Regions from separate parts of the Bradyrhizobium sp. USDA 3364 genome, predicted to be linked through region 3. Evidence: riboswitches for the same ligand, from Rfam matches in the RefSeq annotation. Region 3 holds a riboswitch; each other region holds the start of a gene.

Region 1 (5,350 bases), 410 kb from region 3:
CCGCTACTCGCCAACATGACGGAATTCGGCAAGACGCCGTTCTATACGGCGGCCGAGTTCGAGGCGATGGGCTACGCCATGGTGATCTGGCCGGTATCCGCGCTGCGCGTCGCCAACAAGGCGCAGGAAGCGCTCTATGCAGCAATCGCGCACGATGGCGGCACGCATGGTGCCGTCGAGCTGATGCAGACACGCGCCGAGCTCTATGCCACAATCGGCCTGCATGAGTACGAGGCGCTCGACGCCTCGATCGTTCAGACCATCATTCCCGAGGGCATGCCGCAGCGGCGATAGTCGTCGGGCAGGCGCGGCGCTCGTTCAAGAGCGCCGCTCTCCCGACCCACCGAGGTGAATCGCCAGAATTTTTTCGGGCGTCTCGTTCACTTCGATGATTTGAGCGTTGCTGCCGACGAATTCCAGGATCGTCCTGTCGCCCTCGCGTGACAATCCCGCCGACCAGCGAGATGTTGACATGGTAGGGCGTCGCTTTGCCAAAGCGGGTGCATTTGATCCAGAACTGCATCGGCAGTCTCCGTAGTGTCAGGACGCCACCCGCAAGGCGTGCGCAGCAGCGACCATATTGACGAGGGCAGGGCGGACCTCTTCCCATTTGCGGGTCTTCAGGCCGCAATCCGGGTTGATCCAGAGCTGGCCGTCCGACAGGCGCTGGCGCGCTAGCTTGAGCAGCTCGGTCATCTCGTTGATCTCAGGCACGCGCGGCGAGTGGATGTCGTAGACACCGGGACCGATCTCGTTCGGATAACGGTAGTTCCGGAATGCATCCAGCAGCTCCATCTTCGAGCGCGAGGTCTCGATCGAGATCACATCGGCGTCCATCGCGCCGATCGCGTCGATGATGTCATTGAACTCGGAGTAGCACATGTGGGTGTGGATCTGGGTCTCGTCGCGGACGCCCGACGAGCAGATGCGGAAGCATTCCACCGCCCAGTCCAGATAGGTCGTCCACTCCGAACGGCGCAGCGGCAGGCCTTCGCGCAGCGCCGCCTCGTCGATCTGGATCATGCCCGCGCCGGCACCTTCGAGGTCGGCGACCTCGTCGCGGATCGCAAGCGCGATCTGCCGGCAGGCTTCGCTGCGCGGGATGTCGTCGCGAACGAATGACCAATTCAGGATCGTGACCGGGCCGGTCAGCATCGCCTTCATCGGCTTTTTGGTCAGCGACTGCGCGTATTGCCACCATTCGACCGTCATCGGCTTCGGGCGCGACACGTCGCCGAACAGGATCGGCGGCCGGACGTAGCGTGAGCCATAGGATTGCACCCAGGCATGCTCGGTGAATACGAAGCCGGAGAGCTGCTCGCCGAAATACTGCACCATGTCGTTGCGTTCGAACTCGCCATGGACCAGTACATCAAGGCCGATGGCTTCCTGCCAGCGCACAGTCTCTGCCGTCTGCTCCTGCAGGAAGGTCTTGTAGCTGGCGTCGCTCAGGCTGCCCTTGGCATGCGCGGCGCGCGACTTGCGGACCTCGAGCGTCTGCGGGAACGAGCCAATGGTGGTGGTCGGGAACGCCGGAAGATTGAACCGCGCGCGCTGTACTTCGGTTCGTTCCTCGAAGGAGCTGGCACGGCCGCGCATCGCGGTGTCAATGCCAGCCATGCGCTGCGTAACCTTTGCATCGTGAATCCGCGGCGAGGTCTTGCGCGCGGCGGCAGACGCGTCGGAGGCCGTCAGCGCAGCCGCGATCGAATCGCGGCCGCTTGCAAGCGCGGTGCCGAGCGCGACCAGTTCCTCCATCTTCTGCACCGAGAAGGCGAGCCAGCTCTTGACCTCGGCGTCGAGCTTCGCTTCGAGGGCAAGATCGATCGGCACGTGCAGCAGCGAGCAGGACGGCGCAATCTGCACACGGTTCTTGCCGAGCTTCGCGACGACCGGTTCCAGCCGGTTGAGCAGCTTGCTGAGATCGGCGCGCCAGATGTTGCGGCCGTCGAGCACGCCGAGCGAGACGACGCGCTCAGCGGGCAGGTGGGCGAGGTCATCGAGCTGCTCGGGCGCGCGCACCAAGTCGAAATGCAGGCCGGCGACGGGGAGCGCAAACGCAGTGTCGCGGTTTGCGCCGAGGCTGCCGAAATAGCTCGCCAGCATGATCTTGATCTGCGGCACCGCCTTGGCGATCTCGCCATAGGCGCGACGCAGCGCATCGTGGGCGGTATCGTCGAGATCGAGCGCCAGGCAGGGCTCGTCGATCTGCGCCCATTCGGCGCCGCGGCGGGCAAGCTCGCGCAGTACCTCGATATAGACCGGAAGCAGGCGGTCCAGCAGCGACAGCGGTTCGAAGCCGGCGTCCTTGCTCTTGGCGAGTTTCAGGAAAGTAACCGGGCCGACCAGCACCGGTCGGGTCTGGTAACCGAGGGCCTTGGCTTCCTCATATTCCTCGATCGGCTTGCGTGAGGCGAGGCGGAACTGCTGATCTGCAGAGAGTTCGGGCACCATGTAGTGGTAGTTTGTGTCGAACCACTTGGTCATCTCCTGCGCCGGTACGCCATGACCTTGGCTATGGTGCGCGTGACCGCACGACGCGTCATGCGCGCTACCTTCAGCGCCGCGCGCCATCGCAAAATAGGTCGCAAGCGGCACCGGGCCGCTGCTCCAGCCATAGATGGCCGGGATCGCGCCGACCATCACCGAGGTATCGAGCACCTGGTCGTAGAACGAGAAGTCGTTCGACGGGATCACCGAGACGCCGAGCTTTTTCTGGCGTGCCCAGTTGGCGGCGCGCAGACCGACGCCGGTCTCGATCAGCGTCTTTTCGTTTGTCGCGCCGGCCCAGAAGCTTTCCAGCGCAAGCTTGAGTTCACGGCGCGGACCGATCCGCGGCGTGCCGAGAGTCGCAACAGCAAGTGAGGAGGTAGATGTGGAAGACATTGGCTTAACCCCAAAAGTTGGGGGCAAAGGCCGTAGTGACACGTCTGGACTCCGCAAGACGCGGGAAAAGCGCGTGCGGGGTCGCAACCGCACCACCGGGACACCCCGCCCGAGGACGTTCATGTTGTCGAGGCAGGTCTCCTGGCTCGCGGGTCCTAGCTGTCGTCTGGCCTTCCCGAAGCTTTCGCCTCAGTGGCTTTGAGTGGACGACAACTCGCCGCTTACAGTTGCGGGGGCAGCGCCGGCATTGTACCGGCTTCCCTCTTAGCTCCGGGAGAAAGTGCCTCTCGGAGAACCACGACGCCGCCACTTATCGGCAACTTCGCGTGGCCGTCAACTCGGGCGGCATCACGTGTGATCGAGCGACGTTGTTCACATCATCAACAGGCGCCATCCGCATTTTCTGGCGACCCATTGACACAGTGTGCCAAATCACACCAGATATAGTTGTTACGGTCCGTCATGCCGCAAAGCATGGTGGCTAAGAGGGAAGCCGGTGATCTCACCGAAAATCCGGCACTGCCCCCGCAACTGTAAGCAGCGAGTTGTTCCCGAAATCACGTCACTGATGCGTCGTCCGCATCGGGAAGACACGGGAGCGACGACGACCTGCGAGTCAGGAGACCTGCCGTAACACCGAAATTACGTCCACGGGCGGGGTGTCCCGGCGGTCGCTTGCACAGCCATGCCGGTGCGTTGCCGCCGGGATGATGCAGCGTCCCCTGACATCCGGCCCCAACAAACGTCACGGGGTCTGCACGATGTCACTCTCTCTCGATCGCGAAACAAAGCCAGCGCCACTCATCCTGCTGCGTCCGGAAGTGCTTGCCGCGCCGGAGGCCGCTCCTCCGATGCAGGTGATCCGCCGCAATGGCACGGTGTCGAAATTCGACGCCAGCAAGATCTCGGTTGCGATGACCAAGGCGTTCCTGGCGGTCGAGGGGCACACCGCCGCCGCATCGCGCCGCGTCCATGAGGTTGTCGAGCAGCTCACCGCCGAGGTCCTCAGTGCGCTGACGCGTCGCATGAGCGAAGGTCGCACCTTCCACATCGAGGACGTGCAGGACCAGGTCGAGCTCGCGCTGATGCGGAGCGAGCACCATAAGGTGGCGCGCGCCTATGTGCTGTATCGTGAGGAGCGCACGAGGCAGCGCGCTGAGCAGGACGCGGCGAGGGCGGTGGCCCAGCCTGTGGCCGGGCCGGCCATTCACATCACATTGCCGAACGGTAGCGAGGTGCCGCTCGACCACGCCCGGCTGGCGCTGATCATCAACGAGGCCTGCGCCGGCCTCGATGGCGTCGATGCTGCGCCCGTGATCGCCGAGACCCAGCGCAACATCTATGACGGCATCAGCCAGGATGAACTGGCGCTCGCCTCGGTGATGGCCGCGCGCACCCTGGTGGAGCAGGAGCCGAACTACACCTATGTCAGCGCGCGCCTCTTGCTCGACAAGCTGCGCACCGAGGTGTTGTCCTATGTGCTTGATATGCCGACCAGCGCCTCGCAGGCCGACATGGCGAGCCGCTATGCCGAGTATTTCCCGGCCTATATCAAGACCGGGATCAAGGCCGAACTGCTCGATGTCGAACTCGGCCGCTTCGATCTGGCGCGGCTTGCGGCGGCGATGAAGCCGGAACGCGATCTGTCGTTCCAGTTCCTCGGGCTGCAAACGCTGTATGACCGCTATTTCCTGCACGTTCGGGGCAACCGCATCGAGCTGCCGCAGGCATTCTTCATGCGCGTTGCGATGGGTCTGGCGCTGCGCGAGATCGACCGCGAGGGGCGCGCGATCGAGTTCTACAATCTCTTGTCGTCGTTCGACTTCATGGCTTCGACGCCGACCCTGTTCAATTCTGGCACGCAGCGGCCGCAGCTCTCATCGTGCTTCCTCACCACCGTGGCTGACGATCTCGACGGCATCTTCAAGTCGATCAAGGATAACGCGCTGCTGGCGAAATATTCCGGCGGGCTCGGCAATGACTGGACCCGCGTCCGCGGGCTCGGCGCGCACATCAAGGGCACCAATGGCGAGAGCCAGGGCGTGGTGCCGTTCCTCAAGGTCGCCAACGACACCGCGATCGCGGTGAACCAGGGCGGCAAGCGCAAGGGCGCGGTCTGCGCCTATCTCGAGACCTGGCACGTCGACATCGAGGAATTCCTCGATCTGCGCAAGAACACCGGCGATGACCGCCGCCGCACCCACGATATGAACACCGCGAACTGGGTGCCCGATTTGTTCATGCAGCGCGTCGAGGCTGACGGCGAGTGGACGCTGTTCTCGCCCGACGAGACGCCGGACCTGCACGATCTCTACGGCAAGCCGTTCGCCGAACGCTACGCCCATTACGAGGCCAAGGCCGCGCGCGGCGAGATGCGAGTGTTCAAGCAGATTCGCGCCGTCGATCTCTGGCGCAAGATGCTGACCATGCTGTTCGAGACCGGCCATCCCTGGATCACCTTCAA
Region 2 (5,350 bases), 410 kb from region 3:
CGCCGGTCACCCGATATCAGGGCCTCGGCGATCACCTCGACGGCAACCGTCATCGACGAGCGGCCGACACGTTCGACCTTCGCCGTGAGCTCGACGAGTTCGCCAACGCGAACCGGATCATGGAATTCCACCTTGTCCGAAGTTGCCATGACCACGGCTCGGCGTGCCCGCCGCGTCGCGGCCACGAAGGCGGCCTTGCCCATCATGCTGAGCGCGTTGCCGCCGAACAGGGTCCCGTAATGGTTGGCCTGGTCGGGGAAGACCAGTTCGACGAAACACGTGGATTCGGCCGCGCTGACCGCCTGCCCGTAGGAAGCCTGCATCGAATGACGCCCTTGCAACTTTGCTCGCTATTCGCAATATCCGCATAGACCAAAGTGTGAATAGTGCTGAAATTGCGGATACTTGCGAAGGGCGAGTAGCAAAACTGCGAAGTTTGCGAAGCCGACGGAGGAGCAAATGAAGAAGGCTTTCATGGGCGTCCGGCTCAAGCGCCTGCGTGAGGAGCGCCGCCTCACCCAGCAGGCCCTGGCGTCCGCGATCGGGATTTCGCTGAGCTACCTCAACCAGTTGGAGAACAACCAGCGGCCGCTAACGATTGCGGTCCTGCTCAAACTCAACACCGTCTTCGGCGTCGACGTGCAGATGTTCTCGGAGGATGACGAGGCGCGGCTGGTTGCCGACCTCCGCGAGACGCTGTCGCCCACAGTCGTCGGCGAGAACGTATCAGCCGCCGAAATCCGGGAGCTCGCCGTCAACATGCCCGCGGTAGCGCGGGCGATCATCTCGCTCAGCCGCAATCACCGGCTCGCGATCGAGCAAACCGCGGTGCTCGCCGCGCGGCTCGGCGAGGACCGCCAGGCGGCGACCGCGATCCTGCCCTCGACCCCCCACGAGGAAGTCCGCGACTTCTTCTATGCACGCCACAACTACTTTGCCGAGCTGGACGACGCCGCCGAGCAGCTCGCGCAACAGCTTGCGCCATCGCGCCAGCTGACGTCGGCGAGCCTTAGCGACCATCTGCGCGACAAATTTGGAATAACGGTGATGTTCGACGATGCGCCTGCTGCGGCACATCGACGCTTCGACCAAGAATGCGCGGCCCTGCATCTCTCGCGAAAGCTGGAACCGGGCCAACAGGCTTTCCAGTTGGCCACTCAAATCGCCCTACTGGCTTGCGATGGAGAATTGTCAGCACTGGTCGACGGTGCACGGTTCACCAATGCGGATACGCGCGGGCTCGCCCGCATCGGGCTTGCCAACTATTTCGCCGGAGCACTGATCATGCCTTATGGGGAATTCTTGGGTGCCGCTCAAAAGCTTCGCTATGACATCGAGCTGCTGGGCCAGAAGTTTGGCGTCGGCTTCGAAACCACGTGCCACCGGCTGAGTACGCTACAACGGCCTTCCGCACGCGGCGTGCCGTTCTTCTTCATCCGCGTCGATCGCGCTGGAAACATCTCGAAACGACAATCTGCAACTGATTTTCACTTCTCCCGGATTGGCGGCACCTGCCCGCTTTGGAATGTATACGAAGCGTTCACGACTCCTGAACGCATCCTCACCCAGCTTGCCCAAATGCCGGACGATCGCACGTATCTCTGGATCGCGCGCACCGTCACCCGTCGCGAGGGGGGATATGGCTCGCTGAGCAAGACGTTTGCCGTCGCCCTGGGATGTGACATCCGGCACGCCGAAGAAATTGTCTACTCACGAGGACTTGACGTTCACGATCCTGCGTCCGCGACGCCGATTGGCATAGGCTGCAAGGTATGTGAGCGCGTCGATTGCCCGCAGAGGGCTTTCCCTCCGCTCGGACGCCCGCTTATGATCGATGAAAAACACGCCTACTTTTCTCCCTATGCAGCCTCCACTCCCTGACCGAGAGGACATATGCATCTGAACACCGCCAGCCTTTTGACGACACGGACCATCGAGTTCTTTCCTTCAGAAGAATTGACGGCGGGCTCGCACAAGAGGGCGGCGCAAGCACTTCGAATCACGCGATCGACCTTTCGCCAGCGGCTCGAATGCAGCGTGACAGATTGCCAAGGGGGTATTCTGATTCATTGCCCGTTGGGCGACGTGAACTCCGTCCTGCAAGTTTGTGAAGTCGTCGAGCAGAAGCTGCAAAAGCTTCAAAAGGAGCCACTGACGGGGAGAATGGTCGAGCAGATACTGTCGATCACCTCAGCCGAATTGCGACGGTGGTCGAAGCAAGGTCGAGTACCGACCGCTGGCCACACCTTCTTCAGTAGCGGTCGGAAGCAGGTCAGCCTCTTCCTGTATTCTCCCGATATTGTCAGGGAGCTTGCGACTCGGCCCCAGCAGATCGCGGATTGGCGCCATCCCAACAGATCGTGAACGTCCGAGATGCTCGCAGCCGTTCGGCGTGACCAAACTGCCACATGTGCTGCTACTCCGCATTCGACAAGCGCCACTTGCTTGATTCGCTTGGAGGGGCCGTTCAGGCTCATCGGCGGTAGTGCCGAAAGGCATATCAAGGGAATACGGTGCGTCCTCACGGACTAGGCCGGAGCTGCCCCCGCAACTGTAAGCGGCGAGCCGACGACATTTGAAGCCAGTGGATTCGATTCGAATCTGGGAAGGTGGTCGGAAGCGTCAAGCCGCAAGCCAGGAAACCTTGCTACCGTCGTGGTCATGTGCTGACGCATTGGGCGGGGTGCTCCAGGGCGTTGCAAAGCCGGTTGGGATCTGCCGCATCTGGGGCGAACGGCAGCCGCTCACGGCCAATGTACGTGACGGCTTTTTTGCTTCGCCGTTGGTCACCACTGTGTTCATTTCAGATGATGTTGCGTTGCGCTCGTCGGCGCGAATTTCAGGGCTTTCACTGATTTCACGCAAGCACCGCTTGCTGGCCGGTTCGGCGGTCACGCTTTGCATCGTGATGGCTTCCATGGCCGCGGCCGGCCGGGCATCGGCGCAAACACCGCAGCAGCTCAATCCCGTCACCGTCACTCCGCCCACGCCGCGGCCGAGCGCGGAGCAACGTGGCAGCGAAAGCTGCGGGCCCGCTAAGCGCGTCCGGCGTGCGGCACGCCAGCCTGCGCCAGCGCCGAAGCCGGTGCCGGGACCGGCCCCTCTCGCAGCAACGGCCGCGACGCCGCTCAACAGCAACGTGATAGCCGGCAGCACCAGCCTGCTTGGCCTGACGGTACACGAGACGCCCGTAACCGTCGAAGTCGTCAGCCAGCAGCAGATGCAGGAGCAGGATACCGCACCACGACCGAGACCGCGCGGGGGGCGACTGGCGTGCTGTCGGGCGATGCCGCCGGCGCCACCCGCGGGGTTCTCGATGCGCGGCTTCACGGGCAGCGAAATCACCACACTCTACAACGGCATCTGGATCGGTCCGCAAGACATCACCTCCCGCGTGATGGACACGGCGAGCCTCGAGCAGGTCGAATTCGTCAAGGGCCCGAACTCGATCACGTCGGGGCTCGCCACGATCGGCGGCTCGGTCAATTATGTCAGCAAGCAGCTGACCACCGGACCGATCAGGAGCGAACTCGACGGCTCGATCGATACGCTCGGCACCTAGCCGACCACCTCGATGGGAACCCTCACTGTAAAACAGGGTTGAGCATGCCGGGCCAGGCGATCGGTTGGGCGATGGTGACGGGCTCTGGCTCTTCGTCGCTGGGAGTGGGACCAAAGACCAAATCGTGGATGTTTCGGTTCACTTCGCCCGTCACCCGCAAGCCTCGTGAGATAGGCCTTGGTCCAGTAAGTGCCGTCGTCAAGAAGCGCGTGGACTTTGACCTTTAGAGCACGGGCAATCCGAGTAATATTGTCGAGCAAGACATTTCGCTCAGATCGCGCTCGGCCGGAATCTTGAAATAGACGCAGTACGGAAGCCCTGCGCGTCTCACCGGCATTGGACTATTAGCTGCCGCGCCCCCGCTACCCGCCTAGTGGAAAGAGCCGTGCTCTCGAACGATCGGCAATAGCTCGTGATGGTTCTGGATGATGTGGTCCGGCTTCGTAGCCCGCAACCGCGCCTCGGAAACAAATCCGCCGGTAATGGCTACGCTGATCAGTCCAAGACTTCGGGCAATATCAGTTTCTACCGGCATATCCCCGATAATGAAGGTCGACTCCGGCTTTAGATCGTTTTGCACCATATATCGCCGAAGTCGCTCCCCTTTGCTCATCGTCTTATTCTGCGTGGCACGGCTTTCAAAGGCCAGGACGTCGTTGAAGCAGCGATCGATGCCGAGCCTTTGCAATTGAGCAACAAGAGGTGCGACTATATGGTTGCTCACGATGATGGACGAAGCCGCTTCCCGGCGAACCCATTCCAGCATTGTGCGCGCCCCCACGCGTAGATCTGCTTTATCGGCCAGCGGCTCGTAAGTGTCATGGAAGATTGCACTGCCATCGCGATCTACGGCTGCGACTTCCGATTCTGACATCCCGATGTTTCGGAAAAGAATGGACAGTGGGACATCGCAATGATCCCGAAAGGTGTCTAAATCGATCGCCGGGCGACCGAAACGTTTCAGGATAACGTTCGTCGTTTGGAGTAGTGCGCTGGCATCGTCAAGCAACGTGCCATTCCAATCAAAAACAAGAATGGGCCTCATCATACTCAATCTCAGGCAGCGCTCTGGTAGTCAGCGACAAGGCTATGCAGATCTCTGTTTGCGCGGCTTTGACCTGCAGAAGTCGGCATTTCGAATGTGAAGGGTGATAAATCTACTCCCTCGCTCCCGCGCGGCAGCAACGAGGACAATCGGTAAAAGGGCAAGTAAGTCACAGTTGTCGCGTTGATCGCGGCAGCGATTCTGCTTTCAACCGATTGAAGAACATGCGGCTCGATGTCTTTGAACAGCAGGCTTTGCTTCTGCTGTTGCGCGGACAGCCGTTTCCATGCCTGCCAAAAAGCCAGTTCATCGATGGCCTCAATATCCACGCCGTAGTAATTCGGAGCCACGATAGGTGGCGAACCGATTCCCCAATGGACAGCTTTGACGCCCGCAGCAAGGAGCATATTCGTCACGGTCCGGCCGGGTATCGCCACGAATGAGGGCTTCATCGGCAATGAGTATCGTGCGTTTGCCAACATCAGTCGAAGCCAGCCGATATTTGCGAGCGATACGATGCTTGCGCTCACTGGTTGGGCCGATGAGAGTTCGCTCAGCGAATTGCGCCTCGATGACTTCACGTCGTTGAGCGTTAACGCCGCGCGCTACCAGAGATGCAAATAACCCGTCAGCGTAAGGTCTTCCGGTATAAGGCATGGACGAGACGATGATGGGATCTGGGTCCTGCTCTGCGCAGATCCGTTGCGCAATAAGATCACCTAGCGAGAAACCGATATTGTAGC
Region 3 (5,350 bases):
CAAGGAAAGATTGCGGCTCCCAATCGTGCCCCTCGCGCTTCTCGAAGGTGATGACGCCATTCTCCGTAAAATAACGCGGGCCTGGTATGTTGCAGTTCACCAACAGCAGAACGCGCCACCGGTCCGCTTTCTCGGTCGGCTTGTCATTCGCCGCCGTCACGTAATCCACGACAACAGGTTCGATGACATGACAGCGGCCGCGCCGCAGTAGATCTCCGAGCTTGCCCCGCGCGGTCGTCACAAAGTTGAAATTGACCGGATCATGCAGAAAACGAAGGTTTGCGTCTTTTTCTCCGTCGGTGACTTCACTGGCGATGAGTGAAAGCGCCAGGGCACGCCAGCCGAGTTCGATGGGCTTTGCATAGGGAGACGCAACTTCAATCTTTCCGTCGGTCCCGACCTTCCAGGTAATAACGTAATGTTCGTCTGATCTGTTATCCTGATGTCTGGTCCAGGAAAGATAAACATACTCAGTGTGGTCGATGCCTTCGGCGATTCCCCAGTTTCGAGGGACGAAGTGAGCCACTTTCGAGACTTTGGAGACAATGTGCTCGATTGTCTCACCGTCTCGTGCTCGCCAGGTTGACTTGACTCGTTCGACAAGCGCGTTTTCGCCGGCTCGCGCACTGTTGCCCGTCGCAACCAGCCCAGCAAGGAAAATCAGCAATTGACAGAGACAAAGCGCGCCTCTTGCAGACATTCTCTTCATAGCGGCAGGACCATCGGTTTTGCATCCACACGTCAAAGCGGCAGCCTTCAATGCTATCCTCGATTGCAAGAAGTTAGCGGCAACGTGACGCGGGCGCCTGCCGATATGCCGCGCGAGCAGGCGCAGTCCCCTCGACGTCACGCGCCGCTAACTTCAGTGGGCCAGCGACAACCTCAATTTGCTGTGCTGGACCTGCCCAGGGGGGAGAAGCCCGGGCATCTTGAGCCTGCATCCTTCGTGCCAGGAAATACCCGGCAAATCACGCCGGATTCGTGTAGCGTTTGTCGGCTTTCCGACCTGCGCTCGTTTCAATGTTTCCATTCCGCCGATCCGCGCGGGCTTGGCGCAAGGAAGGCTGCGGCAATCTACGGATAAAAAATCGGGCAGCATTCGTAAATGCTGTCGAACCGTCCGCGCGGTATGGTCACCCAAACGCCCGCGAATCTCTACAGGCTCGCAGATGCTAATAAGCAAAAAACGCTCATCATCGACGGGCGTGTGGAATCGTTATGCGAGGCGCCAGGCAGGCAATGATATGGAGCGCCCGTATCCGCCTACGCGCACGGCCAATCGTCCAGCCGCCTCGGCTCCGCATTCATGGTTTGTCAGCCGCTGTTTCCAATCGCGTCAGCCGGTAAGCGAGAAACGATCTAGTCGCGCTAACTTCCTCTCGAGTTGCTCAACATTCTCGAGAGCATCTGTCTGACGGATTGATTCATGAACGCTTACACCAACCACCCGAACAGGCCGACCGCAAAGACGGTTACAGCAAAGACGCCAACGGTGCTCCAAGCAGCCATTTTCATTGCGGGTCGCCCAGTGCTCAAGTTCCTGCGCATTATCGGCATCACGGATCGCAAGTCGCCTACTAGGATTGGTTGGCACGCAGATCAACATGCGCGCCGGGCATGCTGATGAATGGTTGCGCAGATGTTTTGCCCCTGGCGGCGGTACTTGACTGTCGAGAGACAGGATGCTGGCGCGTTGGAAGCGCCGCGAATTGCGCCTTCGACAATTCTTTCGACACATGTATCGGAGAGAGCTTCCAATCGTGGTGAACTTTCGACGTTAAATAGCCATTTGAGTCACCGATGATGGCGGCATTGACGTGAGTGAATCATCTGAGAGGTTGACGGAAGAGGTCTCTTGCCGATAATCCAAATCGTAGAGGTTCTCCGGTCCCGCTGGATTCGGAGCTAAGAGGGAAGCCGGTGAACATGCCGGCGCTGCCCCCGCAACTGTAAGCGACGAGCCGCTGTCCAACAAAGTCACTGAAGCCCGTACAGCTTCGGGAAGGCCGGACAGCAGCGATGACCCGCGAGCCAGGAGACCTGCCTCGACCACATATACGTCCACGGGCGGGGTGTCCCGGTGGTACGCCAAGCAGCCGCCCTCGGGCGATTGTGCTTGCGTCCGCCATGGCCTTTGCCCCCAACTACGGGGTTAGCGCTATGTCTCTTCTCTCCCTTCCGGTCGCCACGCTTGGAACGCCTCGGATCGGTCCAAGACGCGAGCTCAAACGCGCGCTTGAAAGTTACTGGACCGGCGCAATCAGCGAACAGCAATTGCTCGAGGACGCAGCTGGCCTGCGTGCTGCGAACTGGGCTCGCCAAAAATCCCTCGGTGTCACCGTCATTCCGTCCAACGATTTTTCGTTGTACGACCAAGTGCTCGACACCTCTGTCATGGTTGGTGCCATCCCGGAAGTCTACGCGTCGAAAATCGAATCGGTTTCGCTCAAGACGTACTTCGACATGGCGCGCGGTTCACAATGCGTTCGCCAGAATACCAGTTGCAGCCACGGATCGGGCGGATTTGGCGCGCCCGCACAGGAGATGACCAAGTGGTTCGACACCAACTACCACTACATGGTTCCTGAATTTCATCGCGGACAGACGTTCCGCCTATCTTCTCGCAAGCCTATCGAGGAGTATGAGGAAGCCAAGGCCCTAGGGTTCCAGACGCGCCCTGTCCTGATCGGGCCGGTCACATTCTTGAAGCTTGGCAAGAGTCCGGATCCTGCGTTCCAGCCGCTGTCACTCCTGGATGAGCTATTACCGGTCTATATCGAGGTTCTGCAAGAACTAGGCAAAAGGGGAGCAAACTGGGTTCAATGCGACGAGCCCTGCCTGGTCCTGGATCTGGAGGAGGGGACGCGAAGATCTTTGCTGCACGTCTATGATCGGCTCGCCAGGGAAGTACCAAACGTCAAGATCATGGTCGCGAGCTATTTCGGCGATCTCGGCGATAATCTGGACACAGCTTTGAACATGCCCGTTGCCGGACTGCACGTGGATTTGGTTCGCGCACCGAACCTGTTGGACCGGATCATTGCTGCTCGGCGAAGTGATCTCGTCATGTCCCTCGGCGTCGTCGACGGGCGAAATGTTTGGCGGTCGAACCTGTCGGCGCTCCGCCAGCAACTGGATCCCGCCATTGCGAAGCTAGGCAGGGATCGTGTTCAGATCGCTCCGTCCTGCTCGCTGCTCCATGTGCCCGTCGATGTTGAACTCGAGACCGGACTTGCATCCGATCTCAAGAGTTGGCTTGCCTTTTCGGTACAGAAGATGCGTGAGCTTGCGATCCTGGCGCGGGCACTCGCGGGTGATCAGAATGTTGCTCAAAGTCTTGCTGAATCGCAGTCGGCCGTGACTGGCCGTCGGACTTCACCAAAGATCCGTGATGCCAATCTTGCGGTGCGGATGCGAGCGATCGACGAGGCCATGCGCCGGCGCGCCAGCCCATTTGTCCGTCGAGCCGAGATCCAACGCAAGCGCTTTAGACTACCTGCCTTTCCCACCACGACGATCGGATCCTTCCCGCAAACCCCTGAGGTCCGTAATGCCCGCGCGACACATTCGCAAGGCGCCATGAGCGACGAGAAGTACGACAAATTCCTCAAGGAGGAGACTGCGCGCGCTCTGCGTTGGCAGGAGGACATTGGTCTGGACGTGCTCGTGCACGGCGAGTTTGAGCGCAATGACATGGTGCAGTACTTCGGCGAGAAACTCGCCGGATTCGCATTCACCAGGAATGGTTGGGTGCAATCCTATGGCTCGCGCTGTGTCAGGCCACCGATCCTATTCGGAGATGTTTCGCGGCCAAAACCGATCACTGTGGATTGGTGGCTCTACGCGCAATCACTGACCAGCAAGCCGGTGAAGGCGATGTTGACCGGGCCAGTAACGATCTTGAACTGGTCGTTTGTTCGCGATGATATTCCAAGAGGCGAGGTCTGCCGGCAGATCGCACTGGCGATACGCGACGAAGTCCGCGATCTCGAGATAGCCGGTGCGAGCATGATCCAGATCGACGAAGCTGCCCTCCGCGAAGGATTGCCGTTGCGTCGATCGGAGTGGGCGGCCTACCTTCAATGGGCCGTCGACAGCTTCCGCATTTGCTCATCAGGCGTTGCAGATCAAACCCAGATTCATACGCATATGTGCTATTCTGAGTTCAATGACATCATCGACGCCATTGCTGCAATGGATGCGGATGTCATCTCGATCGAGACGTCGCGTTCGAAGATGGAACTGCTCGACGCGTTCAGGAACTACAAATATCCCAATCAGATCGGGCCGGGCGTGTACGACATCCATTCTCCACGCATTCCCGAGGTAGGGGAAATGCGGGAGCTGATGGCATTGGCTCGGCAGCGGTTGCAGGATTCGCAGCTCTGGGTCAATCCGGACTGTGGTCTGAAGACGCGCAAATGGGAGGAGGTTCGCCCGGCGCTGATCAACATGGTCGCCGCCGCCCGGCAACTGCGCGGGGCATCTGATCGGCCAAGTCGTTGATCCTGCGCTTGGCTCTCTCCTCCAGGGCGCTGATCCGCTCATAGGGCGTTGCGCTCTCGATCATCTCGATCGAGCTTGCACGACAGAAAAAAGCCCGGCCGCGCTTAGCAGGCCGGGCGAAAGTTAAGTCTGAGAGGAGCGACGCTGAACATCGCCGACTTCCATCGGCGGAGGGAGGACAGCCGATGGTCCGATTGCCGGCGAGGACATTCGCCGTAGATCTGAACCCGAGTTAAAGCACGGCTCAGCATAGCTCAATCATGCTGTGGTATGCGACCGATGTAGTCGAGTATCGGAAGACTAAACCGAGGTTTGCCTGCGATGAGCACCTTCACAAGGGTTTGCCGAGCCGAGCAAAGACTGCTGATGGCGACGCCCGGCCGTCTCGTACCGACCGAGGCGAAGTGCAATTAACGGTTTCTCGCCGCTGGATCGGCGCGACCATACGAGCAAACGCGACCGCAAAAATTGCTCAAGCAGCCAATGCATGAGTGGCTTCTTGTTGATCACTGCGCAGGCAGTCGCTGTCCGGTTCCACTCAATGGCGAAGGTTTGGAACTCTGTTTGGAATGCATGAGCTGGGGTAATCCGATCCCGGCCTCTCGATACACTGTGTTGGGATTGATTCGATCCAGCAAAGGAGAAGCGCGATGGCCCTATTTGTTGGACTGGATGTTTCGCTGAAGACCACTTCGATTTGTGTCGTCGAGGCTGATGGCTCGGCGGTCTGGAACCAGCAGCGATAGTGAAAGCCCTGACACGATGGCAAGAGCGTATTACGCTCGTCGGCATCGAAGCCTGCCCGTTGTCCGAATGGCTTATGGCGCGCTGGTCGAGACTGGTT

What was found. A riboswitch is a leader RNA that binds a small molecule or an ion and turns the genes downstream of it on or off. The one in region 3 is predicted to bind cobalamin.
Region 1: another riboswitch for cobalamin. It lies ahead of metE (5-methyltetrahydropteroyltriglutamate--homocysteine S-methyltransferase); the one in region 3 lies ahead of metE (5-methyltetrahydropteroyltriglutamate--homocysteine S-methyltransferase).
Region 2: another riboswitch for cobalamin. It lies ahead of ACVILL_RS05785 (TonB-dependent receptor plug domain-containing protein); the one in region 3 lies ahead of metE (5-methyltetrahydropteroyltriglutamate--homocysteine S-methyltransferase).

The regions. Positions count from the first base shown of each region.
Region 1 covers NZ_JBSRYG010000002.1:1,210,348-1,215,697, reverse strand. Annotated here, with positions in the region: gene prpB (methylisocitrate lyase) at 1-294, shown strand, start outside; gene ACVILL_RS05745 (hypothetical protein) at 319-474, opposite strand; gene metE (5-methyltetrahydropteroyltriglutamate--homocysteine S-methyltransferase) at 541-2,886, opposite strand; cobalamin riboswitch at 3,001-3,201, opposite strand; cobalamin riboswitch at 3,323-3,533, shown strand; gene ACVILL_RS05735 (ribonucleoside-diphosphate reductase subunit alpha) at 3,648-5,350, shown strand, end outside.
Region 2 covers NZ_JBSRYG010000002.1:1,219,180-1,224,529, forward strand. Annotated here, with positions in the region: gene ACVILL_RS05765 (acyl-CoA thioesterase) at 1-323, opposite strand, end outside; gene ACVILL_RS05770 (short-chain fatty acyl-CoA regulator family protein) at 460-1,881, shown strand; gene ACVILL_RS05775 (hypothetical protein) at 1,894-2,364, shown strand; cobalamin riboswitch at 2,467-2,666, shown strand; gene ACVILL_RS05780 (hypothetical protein) at 2,623-2,919, opposite strand; gene ACVILL_RS05785 (TonB-dependent receptor plug domain-containing protein) at 2,918-3,562, shown strand; gene ACVILL_RS05790 (HAD family hydrolase) at 3,933-4,610, opposite strand; gene ACVILL_RS05795 (hypothetical protein) at 4,619-5,137, opposite strand.
Region 3 covers NZ_JBSRYG010000002.1:804,556-809,905, reverse strand. Annotated here, with positions in the region: gene ACVILL_RS04040 (nodulate formation efficiency C protein) at 1-760, opposite strand, end outside; cobalamin riboswitch at 1,861-2,062, shown strand; gene metE (5-methyltetrahydropteroyltriglutamate--homocysteine S-methyltransferase) at 2,161-4,506, shown strand; partial or broken gene ACVILL_RS04030 (IS110 family RNA-guided transposase) at 5,157-5,350, shown strand, end outside.